DNA from 3 places in the Shewanella amazonensis SB2B genome. Region 1 is predicted to be linked to each of the others. Evidence: predicted binding sites of a transcription regulator. Region 1 holds the regulator's gene; each other region holds the start of a gene.
What was found. The regulator MetJ, encoded in region 1, represses methionine synthesis genes. The targets are predictions, from matches to a motif close to TAGACGTCTAGACGTCTA.
Positions count from the first base shown of each region.

Region 2: a site for MetJ is predicted at 1,313-1,330, ahead of metE (5-methyltetrahydropteroyltriglutamate--homocysteine S-methyltransferase). Genes of this name have one in related genera too.
Region 3: a site for MetJ is predicted at 2,260-2,277, ahead of metK (methionine adenosyltransferase). Genes of this name have one in related genera too.

Region 1 covers NC_008700.1:3,759,026-3,763,666, reverse strand. Annotated here, with positions in the region: gene nrfD (NrfD/PsrC family molybdoenzyme membrane anchor subunit) at 1-131, shown strand, start outside; gene SAMA_RS16540 (conjugal transfer protein TraF) at 270-1,463, shown strand; gene SAMA_RS16535 (sulfite exporter TauE/SafE family protein) at 1,485-2,222, opposite strand; gene metJ (met regulon transcriptional regulator MetJ) at 2,287-2,601, opposite strand; gene metB (cystathionine gamma-synthase) at 2,816-3,976, shown strand; gene SAMA_RS16520 (bifunctional aspartate kinase/homoserine dehydrogenase II) at 3,990-4,641, shown strand, end outside.
Region 2 covers NC_008700.1:3,144,350-3,148,990, reverse strand. Annotated here, with positions in the region: gene SAMA_RS13775 (HDOD domain-containing protein) at 1-253, shown strand, start outside; gene SAMA_RS13770 (LysR family transcriptional regulator) at 341-1,240, opposite strand; gene metE (5-methyltetrahydropteroyltriglutamate--homocysteine S-methyltransferase) at 1,405-3,675, shown strand; gene SAMA_RS13760 (dodecin) at 3,763-3,972, shown strand; gene queG (tRNA epoxyqueuosine(34) reductase QueG) at 3,969-4,641, opposite strand, start outside.
Region 3 covers NC_008700.1:3,298,903-3,303,543, forward strand. Annotated here, with positions in the region: gene tkt (transketolase) at 1-1,941, opposite strand, end outside; gene metK (methionine adenosyltransferase) at 2,322-3,473, shown strand; gene SAMA_RS14440 (hypothetical protein) at 3,595-3,912, opposite strand; gene SAMA_RS14445 (EAL domain-containing protein) at 3,917-4,641, opposite strand, start outside.

The DNA of each region.
Region 1 (4,641 bases):
TGCCACTGATGATGCGCCTCAGTGGTAAACACGGCCGCAGCGCCATGGTCACAGCGGCCTGCGCGAGCCTGATTGGGGTGCTGGCACTGCGGCATTTTATCCTTTACGCCGGTCAATCTTATCTGTCTTGATTACTCTAATCGATTAGCCCAAAAAGCCCGCATTTGCGGGCTTTTTTTTAGATGATATTTCAGCGCGTTGTTCCACGCTGAACTAAGCTTTTAAAAGATTGTTGCCGGGTCAAAAACAGAAAAATCAGGGAGAACAGGATGAAGATGAAACTCATCGCCGCCTCGTTGGGGCTGATACTCTGTCCGTACAGCTTTGCTGCCCAGGATGTGTTTGAAGCCAGAAGTGACGCCCTGGGCGGCACGGGTGTGGCGTCGGCCAGTTTGGAGGCGGCTCCCTGGATGAACCCGGCGCTCCTGTCTTTACCCGGTTATACCGAAGGAGACTTTGGACTGCTTATTCCTGTGCTTGGTGCAGAGGTCTCTGATCAGGACAATATGACCGACAAGTTCGACACCCTCGAAGATAATTACGACGGCCTGGACGGCGCAATCGACAGAGGGGATGTGGATGCCATCGATAGCTTTCGTCAGGCCTTGCTTGGTGATTTACGTGGGCTGGATGGCAATACCGCGTACGCCTCTGCAGGCATAGGGTTCAGCTTTGCCATGCCCACCAAAGGAATCAGCTGGGGTATTTATTACCGCAGTTACCTCGATGGTATTGCCTTGGCGGACATCAGCGATGCGGACATCCAGCTTCTGGAAGCCCTCGACCCACAGGCTCCGCCGGCGCTGGACGATTTAACCTCCCAGGGGCGGGTGATTGCCGGCGCTTCATCTGAGTTGGCGCTTTCGGTCAGCTTGCCGTTATCCATAGTCAATATGCCCGTTACCGTGGGGTTGACTCCCAAACTGCAGCGGCTCGACAGCTTTAATTATGCGGTCAGTGCCAACAATTTCGATGCCGGTGATTTCGACAGCGACGATTATCGCAACGATGATACGGGCTTTAACCTGGATGCCGGTATTGCCATGATGCCCATGGACGGATTGACACTGGGGCTGGTGGGCCGGAATTTGATTGAGCGTGAGCTGGATACCGTAGAGTCAGAAGGGGTCAGTGCCATTTATCGGGCAGGTCCCATGGTCACTTTTGGCGCCGCGTTTCAAAGTGGCAATTGGCAGCTGAGTACTGACCTGGATTTAATGGATAACGAGAAGTTTGTTGGTCTTGAGGGTACCAAATATTGGCGCTTGGGAGCCGAATGGCATGCGCTGGATTGGTTGTCACTGCGGTTGGGTTACCGACAGGATCTCAATGACATGACCGCCGATATCTATTCTTTCGGTACCGGTTTTCAGATAGGTTCAGGATTCAAGCTGGATTTGGCCGGTATGTGGGGAGATAAAGACACAGTGGGTGCCGTGCTGCAAAGCTCCTATCACTTTTAAGCCTGCAGCACCTTTGCCGCATTAACTTGCCAGCAAAACCACCAGTGACTTGGCCGCCAGCACCAAAGCACTGATTGAGCAAAGAACCAGAGTCGCGACTCTGGTTTTTTGCTTATCGACCCGCCCAAGGAGGCGACCTGCTACCCAATAACCGCAAAATACCGCGGGCAACAGGATGACTGACCATTGGAGCTGCGACACAGTTACCAAACCGGCAAAGGCCAGGATACTCAAGGCTATCAATGAGCTGAAAATAAAAAATGCCGACAGGGCCGCGCGGAATTTATTGGGGTCTTTACCGGCCAGCAGAATCGCCATTGGTGGGCCGCCAATGGCGGCTATGGTGCCAAAGATACCGGACACAGTGCCAGCGATAAACAGGGTCAGGCGATTAATGGGCGCGCTGATTTTCATCAGGCTCAGCATCATGGCCAGCGCCACAATCACGGCTATGGCGAGCCCCAATATGGATTGAGGTGCCATGAGCAGCAGACTTGCACCCAGAATACCCCCCGGAATGCGTCCAAGCAGGGCATACTGAAGACCGGCAAACTCCAGGGCGCTGCGCTCTCTGAGCAAAGTGAGCAGGGCGATGGAGAAGCCCATCAGAATAACGGGCACGGGCACCAGTTCGGGTTCAACCAGATACAAGAGCGGGCTGGCCACCACGGCAAGACCAAAGCCAATCAGGCTTTGAATCAGGGCACCGCTGAAAATAATCAGCAGGGCAAGGCCCAGGGTGATGAGGTCGGGAAACATCAAAAGCGACTCCAAAAACGACACAAGGACCCGTTCGGGTCCTTGTGATATACAGCTGGGAGAGTTATTCCATGTCTTCCCATTCGATGCCCATCTCATCCATCAGTTTTTTCGCCTCTGATGGGATGGAGTCGGGTTTGTCCTTGGACAGATCATCGTCGTTTGGCAGTGGCTGGCCGGTGTAAGCATGCAAAAAGGCTTCACACAGCAGTTCACTGTTGGTGGCGTGACGAAGGTTGTTCACCTGGCGACGGGTACGCTCGTCAGTGAGGATCTTCAACACTTTTAAAGGAATAGACACGGTGATCTTTTTCACTTGCTCATTCTTTTTGCCGTGCTCAGCATAGGGGCTGATGTAATCGCCATTCCACTCAGTCATTGACTCACCTGTTTATTCCAAAATTCGCAGCAGATTTTAAACCCTTACAAACTACAGTCAAATTATTGCTGCGAAATCACCCCAAACATCAATAGATTTTCTTACGTTTAGACGTCTAAACGTCTTTATGCCTATTGACCTGTTGCCGGTGCTTAGGTAAATTTAGCCATCCAGACATCTTTATTTCCGTGCGGTAACATCGGAGGAGTACAAAATGACACAGCGCAAAGCAGCCACCATCGCGGTGCGTCAGGGCATAGAGAGCGATACCCAGCATGGTGCCGTGGTTCCTCCCATTTATCTGTCGACCAATTACTCCTTCGATGGCCACAAGAATCCGCGCAAATTTGACTATAGCCGCTCGGGTAACCCGACCCGCTGTATTCTGGGCGAGGCGTTGGCCGAGCTGGAGCAGGGTGCGACCGGCATTATTACATGCACAGGTATGGCTGCCATCACGTTGGTGACCAGCCTGCTGGGACCGGACGATCTTCTGGTAGTACCCCACGATTGTTATGGCGGCAGCTATCGTCTCTTTACCAACCTCGCCAAAAAAGGTGCCTTTAAGCTGGCTGTGGTCGACCAGACAGATGATGCAGCGCTGGCGGCGGTAATTGCCCAAAAGCCACGCATGGTGTGGCTTGAAACCCCATCCAACCCGCTGCTGCGGGTAGTGGACATTCAGGCCATCTCTGACGCCAGTCATGAAGTTGGCGCTCTGGTGGTAGTGGACAACACCTTCCTGTCGCCCATCTTGCAGCAGCCACTGCTTTTGGGGGCCGACATAGTGATCCACTCCACCACCAAATACATTAACGGTCACAGCGATGTGGTCGGCGGCGCCGTGATTGCCAGGGATGCCGAGCTCGGTGAAACCCTGCACTGGTGGTCCAATACTCTGGGACTGACCGGCAGCGCCTTTGACAGCTATCTTACCCTTCGTGGTATCCGTACCCTGGCTGTGCGGGTACGTGAGCATCAATCCAATGCGCAGCGCATAGTGGACGTGCTGAAGAACAGCCCCCAGGTGAGCAAGGTGTATTACCCCGGTCTTGCAGACCACCCAGGCCATGACATAGCCGCACGGCAACAAAAAGGCTTTGGCGCTATGCTGAGTTTTGAACTGGTGGGCGGTGAAAAAGAACTGGTGGCTTTCCTCGACGCATTACAGCACTTCAGTGTGGCCGAAAGCCTGGGAGGTGTTGAGTCGCTGGTTGCCGTGCCCGCTACCATGACCCACAGAGCCATGGTGCCAGAAGCCCGCGCCGAGGCCGGAATTAAAGACACCCTGCTGCGACTGTCGGTGGGGATTGAAGATGCAGAAGATTTAGTGGCCGATATCCAAGCCGGCCTGGCTGCCGTGGCAGCCTGTTGAATAGGAGTCAGTGATGGCGCGTTGTCATTTGCATAAGTTTGGTGGCTCCAGTTTGGCGGATGCCGATTGCTACCGCCGCGTGGCCCATATCCTGTTGACCCAGGGCCACAGCGACGATCTGGTGGTGGTATCAGCCGCCGGTAAAACCACCAACTTTTTGTATAAGCTGCTTTCGCTGCGTGATGCCGGTGAGTTGTGGCAGGAAGAGTTACAGGTACTGATTAGCTATCAGCAAAACCTGATTGAACAGTTACTCAGTGCCGAGCAGGCTCGCTATCTGCGTGAGCGTCTGTCGACCGACAAGGCTCAGCTGGTCAGTCTCCTGTCATTGGCGACTCTGAACGATTATCAGACCAGCCATGTGGTGAGCTTTGGTGAGCGTTGGTCCGCCAGGTTGATGGCGGCACTCTTGCGTGAATCCGGCGTGGCGGCAAGCCACGTGGATGCCTGCAGCATACTGGTGGCAGATGAAGGCGCCGTGCCCAATATTCGCGAGCAGGAGTCCCGCGAAAAAGTAGCTGCCATGCTGGCCGAACATGAAAACGAACGCATTGTTATCACGGGCTTTATCTGCGCCAATCCGGCCGGTGAAACCCTGTTGCTTGGGCGTAACGGCTCTGACTTTTCCGCGACCCTGATAGCCAGTCTGGCAGATATCGAACGGG
Region 2 (4,641 bases), 610 kb from region 1:
CGCACTGACGGCCTTTGCGTATCTCAATGCCGAATCGGATGAGTCATTCCCCCTGGGCATCATCAAGCAAATCATAGATACCCAACAGCAAACTCTGACGCTGGAAGCCTTTGATTCACTCGGCCTCGACGAAGAGCTCAAAGAAGAGTTTATGATTGCTCACAACCTGCGCCAGACCCGCAACCCCAACTCGGCAGGTCTCGTGCTGCGCCGGGTGTTATCGATGCGCGGCTTGCTGCTCAATCCACTGTAATTTACTGAGTTGGATATAAAAAACGCCTGCAGTTGCAGGCGTTTTTTATATGGGCGATTGTTGAGTCATGCCGTGTATAAGACGAGCTTACTGTGATTGGCGAGCCAGACCTTCTGCTGCCACCAGTTCAAGGTACCGTTGCAGTTGGCGGGAGTTGGCACTGCCACGGCGATAGGCGCCAAACAGTGGGCGTTTTACGCCCTCAGCGCCGAGGCGCAAACTGGTGAGGCTAAGGCCCTGGGCCTCGCTGATGGACCAACTGGGCAGGGCGGCTATACCATCCTGACAGGCGATGCGTTGAAACAGGACCGAGGTCAGATCGCAGCTCTTTTGCACACCGGGCTCAATACCGGCTGGCTCTAAAAACAAGCGGAACAGGTCAAGGCGTTCCAAGGGTACGGGGTAGCTTATAATGGGCAAGCCCGCCAGATCCTTTGGCAGCACCAGGCTCTTGCTCGCCAGCGGATGCTCTTTGGCCACCACCAGGCGAACTTCAAAGTCGAACAGGTGCTGATAAGCCAGCTGATGCCCGGGGACGGGATCGGATGTCAGTACAATGTCCAGCTCACCGGACTCCAGTGCGTTCAGCGAGTCGAACAGGTGACGGCTCGATAAGTCCAAGTCCGCATCCGGATATTCAGCCCTGAAAGTCTCTATAACCGGCATCAGCCAGCGAAAGCAGCTGTGACACTCAATACCGACCTTGAGCAAATGGGCGTCGGTCTCCAGACCTTTCTTCAATACAAACTCGGTTTCCATCACTCGCGGCAGAATTTCTTCGGCCAGATTCAGCAGTCGGGCGCCTTCCTGAGTAAAAGACAGGGGCTTGCTCTTTCTCACGAACACGGGGGAATTGATGCGGGTTTCCAGCTCTTTAATCTGATGAGACAAAGCAGACTGGGTGACAAAGCGCTTTTTGGCCGCGGCCGCCAGGCTGCCACTCTCTTTCAGTGCCATCAGGGTTCGAAGGTGTCTTAGCTCTATCATCTCTACTCCACATGAAGTTTGTTCATGTTGCCCGTGAACACAATTCGTTTGCTTGCCAGAAGACTACCACAATAAACTTCTAGACGTCCAGACGCCTATTAAAAATTGTTTAACAGGTGTTCCTCTTTGAAATGTGCTCATATTAAACCAATAAGGTATACAATATGCAATTAAATAGTCTTGGCTTTCCACGGATAGGACGTCGCCGTGAGTTGAAGTTCGCCCTCGAGCAATACTGGCGTGGAGAGTTGTCCCGGAATGAGCTGGTGGCGCAGGCCAAGGCACTGCGGCAGACTCACTGGCAGTGGCAGGCTGATGCCGGCGTGGAACGTTTGCCGGTGGGGGACTTTGCATACTACGATCAGGTGCTGACTCTGGCGGCCACCCTGAATGTCATTCCCGAGCGCCACCGCGATGGCGACAAGGTCGACCTGGATACCCTGTTCCGGGTTGCCCGAGGCCGTGCGCCAAGCGGCAAAGCGGCCGCGGCGGCAGAAATGACCAAGTATTTCAACACCAACTATCACTACATAGTGCCCGAACTTCACCCCAACCAAACCTTCTCCATCGCCTGGACACAGCTGTTTGATGAGGTCGAAGAAGTGAAAGCGCTGGGCTATGACCCCAAACCCTGCATTCTGGGCCCCGTGTCTTTCCTGTATTTGTCGAAGGCCTACGGCAGTGAGTTTGACAAATTAAGCTTGCTGCCCCAGCTGCTGGTTACCTATGCTGAGCTGCTCGCCCGCTTTGCCGCCCAGGGCGTGAGCTGGGTACAAATCGAAGAGCCTGTTCTTGCGCTGGATCTGGATGAAAGCTGGCAGGCAGCCTTTGCCACCGCATACCAGGCTTTTACCTGTGTGTCGGTTAAACTGCTGCTGACCACTTACTACGGCTCTGTGGCACACCACGCCGACATTATTCAGACCCTGCCGGTGGCGGGTTTGCATCTGGATCTGGTTTCTGCCCCGGAGCAGCTCGAGGTTTTCCTTCCCAGGCTTGGGCAGCAGCAGGTACTGAGTCTTGGCCTTATCAATGGCCGCAATGTCTGGGCTGAAGATCTGGATTTGATTGCCGAGCGCATTGCACCTGTTGCCAGAGAACTGGGCGATCGCCTGTGGCTTGCCACCTCCTGCTCGCTGCTGCACACACCGGTGGACCTCGATGTGGAAACCGCACTTAAGCCTGAGCTCAAGCGCCAGCTCGCTTTTGCCAGGCAAAAGCTGCTGGAGCTGAGAAGCCTCAATACCCTGCTAACCGTGCCCAATGGCGCAGACGCCGCTGCCATTGCCGCCGAGTGCGTGGCCCGCCGCACTGCGCGTGCTCAGGCCGCCGATGCTGCAGTTGCCGCCAGACTGGATGCACTGACCAAAGCAGATTTTGAACGTCAAAGCGCGTTTCCAGAGCGTCAGCAACAGCAGCAACAGCGACTTAAGTTGCCTCTGCTGCCAACCACTACCATAGGCTCCTTCCCGCAGACGCCGGCAATTCGTGGCCTGCGTAACCGCTTTCGAAAAGGTGAAATCAGCGCCCTTGAGTACGACAACCAGCTCAGACAGGTGTGCCGCAATACCATTGACCGCCAACTGAAACTCGGTATCGATGTGCTGGTACACGGTGAGGCCGAGCGTAACGATATGGTGGAATACTTTGGCGAGCAGCTCGAGGGTGTCGGCTTTACCAAACATGGCTGGGTGCAGAGTTATGGCAGTCGCTGTGTGAAACCGCCTTTGATTTACGGTGATGTGTCGCGTCCCAAACCTATGACACTGGACTGGGCTGAATATGCCCAGAGCCTCACCGATAAGCCGGTGAAAGGCATGTTGACGGGGCCTGTGACCATTCTGCACTGGTCTTTTGCCAGGGAAGATATCAGCCGCGACACGCTTTGTAAGCAGATTGCGCTGGCCATACGGGATGAAGTCGCTGATCTTGAAAGGGTAGGTATCGCCATTATCCAGATTGACGAGCCGGCCTTCCGTGAAGGTTTGCCGCTGCGCCGTTGTGACTGGAAGGCCTATCTCGACTGGGCGGTGGACTCCTTTAAGCTGAGCGCTGCCTGCGTGCGGGATAACACCCAAATTCACACCCACATGTGCTATAGCGAATTTAACGACACCATAGCTGCTATCGCCGCCATGGATGCCGATGTTATCACCATCGAGACCAGTCGCTCGGCCATGGAGCTGCTGCGAGCCTTTGAAGACTTTGAGTATCCTGCTGAAATTGGCCCGGGTGTGTACGATATCCACTCGCCCAACACGCCAGATGTTGGGGCCATGGTGACGCTGATGGAAAGGGCAGCCAGGCGTATTCCGCTCAGGCAGCTGTGGGTCAATCCGGACTGCGGCCTGAAGACCCGTACCTGGGATGAGGTAGAACCAGCCCTTCGTAACATGGTTGACGCCACCCGTGAGCTGCGGCGTCGTCTGGGCTAAGTCTTACGGCTGAAATCAGAGACTATACTGAGGTAACAGTATCGGGGTGGCTGTCTAAGGCTGCATCCCGTCTTAAGGAGGCTTGCCATGAATCATGTCTACAAGATAATTGAAGTCACAGGTTCCTCTACCCTCAGCAGCGATGATGCCATTCGTAATGCGGTGGCTGCGGCGGCGCAGTCACTGCATCATTTGCGTTGGTTTGAAGTGGTTGAAACCCGCGGTCACCTCGAAGCGGGCGTGATAGCCCACTGGCAGGTGACAGTGAAAATCGGTTTTACCCTGGATACACCTTAGGCGTCTCTGGGCATACCTTTTTCGATGGCGCGTACCAGTCGCGCCGTCTTGCGGCTGTCTTTTGAAAGGACGCTTTGCTGACGCTTGATGGCCCAGTGGATGTGCTCTGCCACCATTTCATCCACTTCTTTATCTCTGAGCCTGGCGTTCAGAGCGCTTAGGATATCACCGCTTGCGGGGGCATTGCCCAGCGCCACGGCAATGTTTCTCAGCCACCTTTTATGGCCAATACGGCGGATGGCGCTGCCTTCTGTCTGTCGCAAAAAGGTGGCTTCATCCCAGGCAAACAGGCTAAGCAATGCTGGTAACTTGAGTGGCTGCCGGGTTTGAAAGTCCGCTTCATTGGAGAGCGGTGAGCCACTGTTGACAGGGCAGGCAAGTTGGCAGTCATCACAGCCGTAGATGCGATTACCCATCAAAGGGCGGAATTCTTCTGGAATGGCGCCCTGCAGCTCAATAGTGAGATAAGAGATGCATCGCCGGCCATCCACCACATAGGGCGCGACTATGGCGTCGGTTGGGCAACTTTTGATGCAGGCGACACAGGTGTTGCAATCTTCGGCGATGGGAATATCGATGGGCAGTGGCAGGTTCACCAGCAGCTCGCCCAAAAAGAACCAGCTGCCCGCCTGATGATTGAGAATCAGCGAGTGCTTACCGGTCCAGCCA
Region 3 (4,641 bases), 460 kb from region 1:
GAACATTTCAAACAGCTGATTGGCTGGCGCTGACTCGCCGAAGCTGGTCATGCCGATGATGCGGCCGTTCAGACCCACATACTTATACCAGTAATCGGCAATACCCGCTTCTACGGCCACACGTTTTGTGACGCTGGCTGGCAGTACGGCTTCTTTATAGGCCGCATCCTGCTTGTCGAACACGTCGGTAGATGGCATGGACACCACGCGCACCTGCTTGCCCTTGGCGGTCAGCTCGGCCTGGGCTTTCACTGCCAGCTCAACTTCAGAGCCGGTGGCAATGATGATGAGTTCAGGGGCTGCAGCGCTGTCTACCAGCACATAACCGCCCTTGGCGACATTGGCCAGCTGCTCAGCGCTGCGTGGCATTTGCGCCAGGTTCTGACGGGAGAAGATCAGCGACGTTGGGCCGTCTTTGCGCTCGATGGCGTATTTCCAGGCCACGGCTGATTCCACCTGGTCACATGGGCGCCAGGTGCTCATGTTCGGGGTCACGCGCAGAGAAGCGATTTGCTCTACTGGCTGGTGAGTCGGGCCGTCTTCACCCAGACCGATAGAGTCGTGGGTGTAAACCTGGATGTTCTGCACCTTCATCAGGGCAGCCATACGCATGGCGTTACGGGCATATTCCATAAACATCAGGAAGGTGGCGCCGTATGGCACAAAGCCGCCGTGCAGCGCGATACCGTTGATGATGGCGGTCATACCGAACTCGCGCACACCATAGTGCAGGTAGTTACCACTGGCATCAGCACCTGTGATGGATTTGGAAGCCGAGTACATGGTCAGGTTGGATGGGGCCAGGTCAGCACTGCCGCCGAGGAATTCAGGCAGCATGGCGCCGAAGGCTTCCAGAGCATTTTGCGAGGCTTTACGGGAAGCGATGTTGGCAGGGTTGTTCTGCAGCTTCTCGATGTAGGCCTGGGCTTCGGTAGCGAAGTTGGCAGGCAGTTCACCCTTCACGCGGCGCTGGTATTCAGCAGCCAGCTCTGGGTAAGCAGCGGCGTAGGCGGCAAACTTTTCGTCCCAGGCTTTCTCAGAGGCAATACCGGCTTCTTTGGCATCCCACTGGGCATAAATATCAGCAGGAATAACGAATGGGTCGTGTTTCCAGCCGAGGAATTCACGGGCGGCAGCGATTTCAGCATCGCCCAGCGGCGCGCCGTGGCAGTCGTGTGAACCGGACTTGTTTGGCGAGCCGTAACCAATGATGGTTTTGCAGCAAATCAGGGTTGGACGTGGGTCGGCCTTGGCCGCCTTGATGGCCGCGTCGATGGCGTCGGCATCGTGGCCGTCAACACCGGCAATTACATGCCAGCCGTAAGATTCGAAACGCTTTGGCGTGTCGTCGGTAAACCAGCCTTCAACGTGACCGTCGATAGAGATGCCGTTGTCATCCCAGAAAGCAATCAGTTTGCCCAGACCCAGGGTACCTGCCAAAGAGCAAGCCTCGTGGGAAATACCTTCCATCAAGCAGCCATCGCCCATGAACACGTAGGTGTAGTGGTCAACGATGTCGTGACCGTCACGGTTAAACTGGGCAGCCAGCACTTTCTCAGCAATGGCCATACCCACGCCGTTGGTGATGCCCTGACCCAGAGGGCCTGTGGTGGTTTCGATACCGGGGGCATAACCGTACTCAGGGTGACCTGGGGTGCGTGAGTGCAACTGACGGAACTGCTTGAGGTCTTCAATAGACAGGTCATAACCGGCCAGGTGCAGCAGCGAATAGTGCAGCATGGAGCCGTGGCCATTGGAGAGGATGAAACGGTCGCGATCGGCCCACTGTGGATTGGTGGGGTTGTGCTTCAGATGACCGCGCCAAAGGACTTCGGCAATATCTGCCATCCCCATGGGGGCACCGGGGTGACCGGAGTTGGCCTTTTGAACGGCGTCCATGCTGAGTGCGCGGATAGCGTTGGCGAGTTCTTTACGAGACATGCTCTCTCCTGCTTGTATTGAGGCTTTTCGGGCAATTGTGGGCACATATTTTCCCTTAACAGGGCTTGTGGACGCAAATTTAAATTTCCATATTGACGGCTGGCAAAACCAGTGAGGCGCTATCGGGGGCTTCTTTCACTGGTCGCAGACAAAAACGCATGGAACAAACCACTGCACATCAGGCCTTTATCACCATGAATTTGTTAAAGTAATTGATTTTCTCTATAAAACAGTCCCCTTCCCCAGTCCTATCTTGGTCACAATTGGCACTAAATTTTCTGATCCGGGGGATGATCGTGAACGTAATTTCAACTAAAATGGCCGTCTAGATGTAGATGCTTCTACACGTTTAACGCTTAAAAAGTCGAGATTTTCTAAACATGGCAAAACACTTGTTTACCTCTGAGTCGGTCTCAGAAGGTCATCCCGATAAAATTGCAGACCAGATTTCCGATGCTGTGCTCGATGCAATCCTGGAGCAGGATCCCAAGGCCCGCGTAGCGTGCGAAACCTACGTGAAAACCGGTATGGTGATGGTCGGTGGCGAAATCACTACCTCTGCCTGGGTCGATATCGAAGAACTGACCCGTAAAACCGTACGCGAAATCGGCTATGTGCATTCAGACATGGGCTTTGATGCCGATTCCTGCGCGGTACTGAGTGCCATCGGTAAGCAGTCTCCTGATATCAACCAGGGTGTTGACCGTGCTGACCCACGTGAACAGGGTGCCGGTGACCAGGGCCTGATGTTCGGCTACGCCAGCAACGAAACCGACGTGCTGATGCCAGCGCCTATCACCTACGCCCACGCGCTGGTGAAGCGCCAGTCAGAAGTCCGTAAAGACGGCACCCTGTCCTGGTTGCGCCCAGACGCCAAGTCTCAGGTCACCTTCGCCTACGATGAAGGCAAGATTGTGGGTATTGACGCCATCGTACTGTCTACCCAGCACTGCGATTCTGTCTCTCAGTCTGATCTGGTAGAAGGCGTGATGGAAACCATCATCAAGCCTGTGGTACCTGCCCAGTGGCTGAACAAGGACACCAAGTTCTTTATCAACCCAACCGGTCGTTTCGTTATCGGTGGCCCAATGGGTGACTGTGGTCTGACTGGCCGCAAGATCATCGTTGACACCTACGGCGGTATGGCCCGTCACGGTGGTGGCGCCTTCTCCGGTAAAGACCCATCCAAGGTTGACCGCTCTGCTGCCTACGCCGCCCGTTATGTTGCCAAAAACATCGTGGCCGCTGGCCTGGCTGACCGCTGTGAAATCCAGGTGTCCTACGCCATCGGTGTAGCCGAGCCAACCTCTATCAGCATCGAGACCTTCGGTACCGGTAAACTGCCAGAAGATAAGCTCATTGCCTTGGTACGTCAGCACTTCGACCTGCGCCCATATGGCCTGACCGAAATGCTGAACCTGGCACGTCCTATCTATCAGGCCACTGCCGCTTACGGTCACTTTGGTCGTAACGAGTTCCCTTGGGAACAAACCAACAAGGCCGAAGCACTGCGCGCAGATTCAGGTCTGTAATCAGGCGCTTGCCCAATAAAAAACCGCCGAAAGGCGGTTTTTTTGTCTCTGGCTCACCTCAAGGTACCTCACACCGACAGGCCTTTGCCTGTAGCAATCGTCAGTTTGCCGCAGAGGTAGACTAATAGCAGTGGTCGAAGTGCGCAGCCTGCACCAATAGAAATCCCAACTGGCTTTCAGGCACGGCTTCCAACTTTAGCAGCTCCAGATTGCCATCCGGCATGATGTCCCACTGCCAAGCCGTCCCCACCGAATGAATAGTGCCGCAATGCACGTAACCTTCGGGCACTTGCAGCCAATAAGCCTCAGGCTGACCACCTCGAAAGGCCTTAACCTCGACACCCTCATGTACACAGAGACTGTAACCCAGGCGTAATCTGTCCCAGGCGCTGAGCGCGTGTTGTTGGTAAGGCATTAACAGCTGTTGGATATATTGCATAGTGTCAGATGGTGTCCAAATCGTTAGGGGTTATTTTGCCATGATTAAGCGCATATTCCATTGCCCGGGCTTGAGGCAATGCCTTGGCATACAACCAGCCCTGAACATAATCCACACCGGCATCAGCGACAAAGCTCGCCTCCGATGGGGTTTCAACGCCCTCGGCAACCAACTGAAACCCGAGCGATTTACACAGCTGGCAAATTTGCCGGTAAAGCACCCGGCCCTGATCAGTATCGGTTTTGCCGAGGATACTCCGGTCAAGCTTGATGCCATCCACTGTAATCTGGGTCAGCAGACTGAGACTGGAAAATCCCGTACCGAAGTCATCCAGCAAGAATCGGAACCCCAATGCCTGAAGTTGAGCGATGGCGCGGTTAATGCCTTGCAGATCCCTCATAAATGCCCGCTCGAGGATTTCCACTTCAACCTGATGGGCAAATTCCCCCAGGGTGGTGCGCAGCCTGTCGAGCATAAGCACATCGTTTAAGTTGTTCGGATCGAGGTTAATACTGACCTTGGGCGAAAAGCCCGCTGCCTGCCAGCGCCTCAAATCCTCTGCCACTGTATTAATCACAAAGCGGTCTATCACGTGGGAGTAACCGGCCCGCTGAAAATTATCAATAAACCAAGGCCCTTTTATATTGCCGTCTGCATCCTTCAGCCTCAAAAGCGCCTCGAAACCGACCACCTCCTGCCCCGGCAACTTGAGCTTTGGCTGATAGTGCA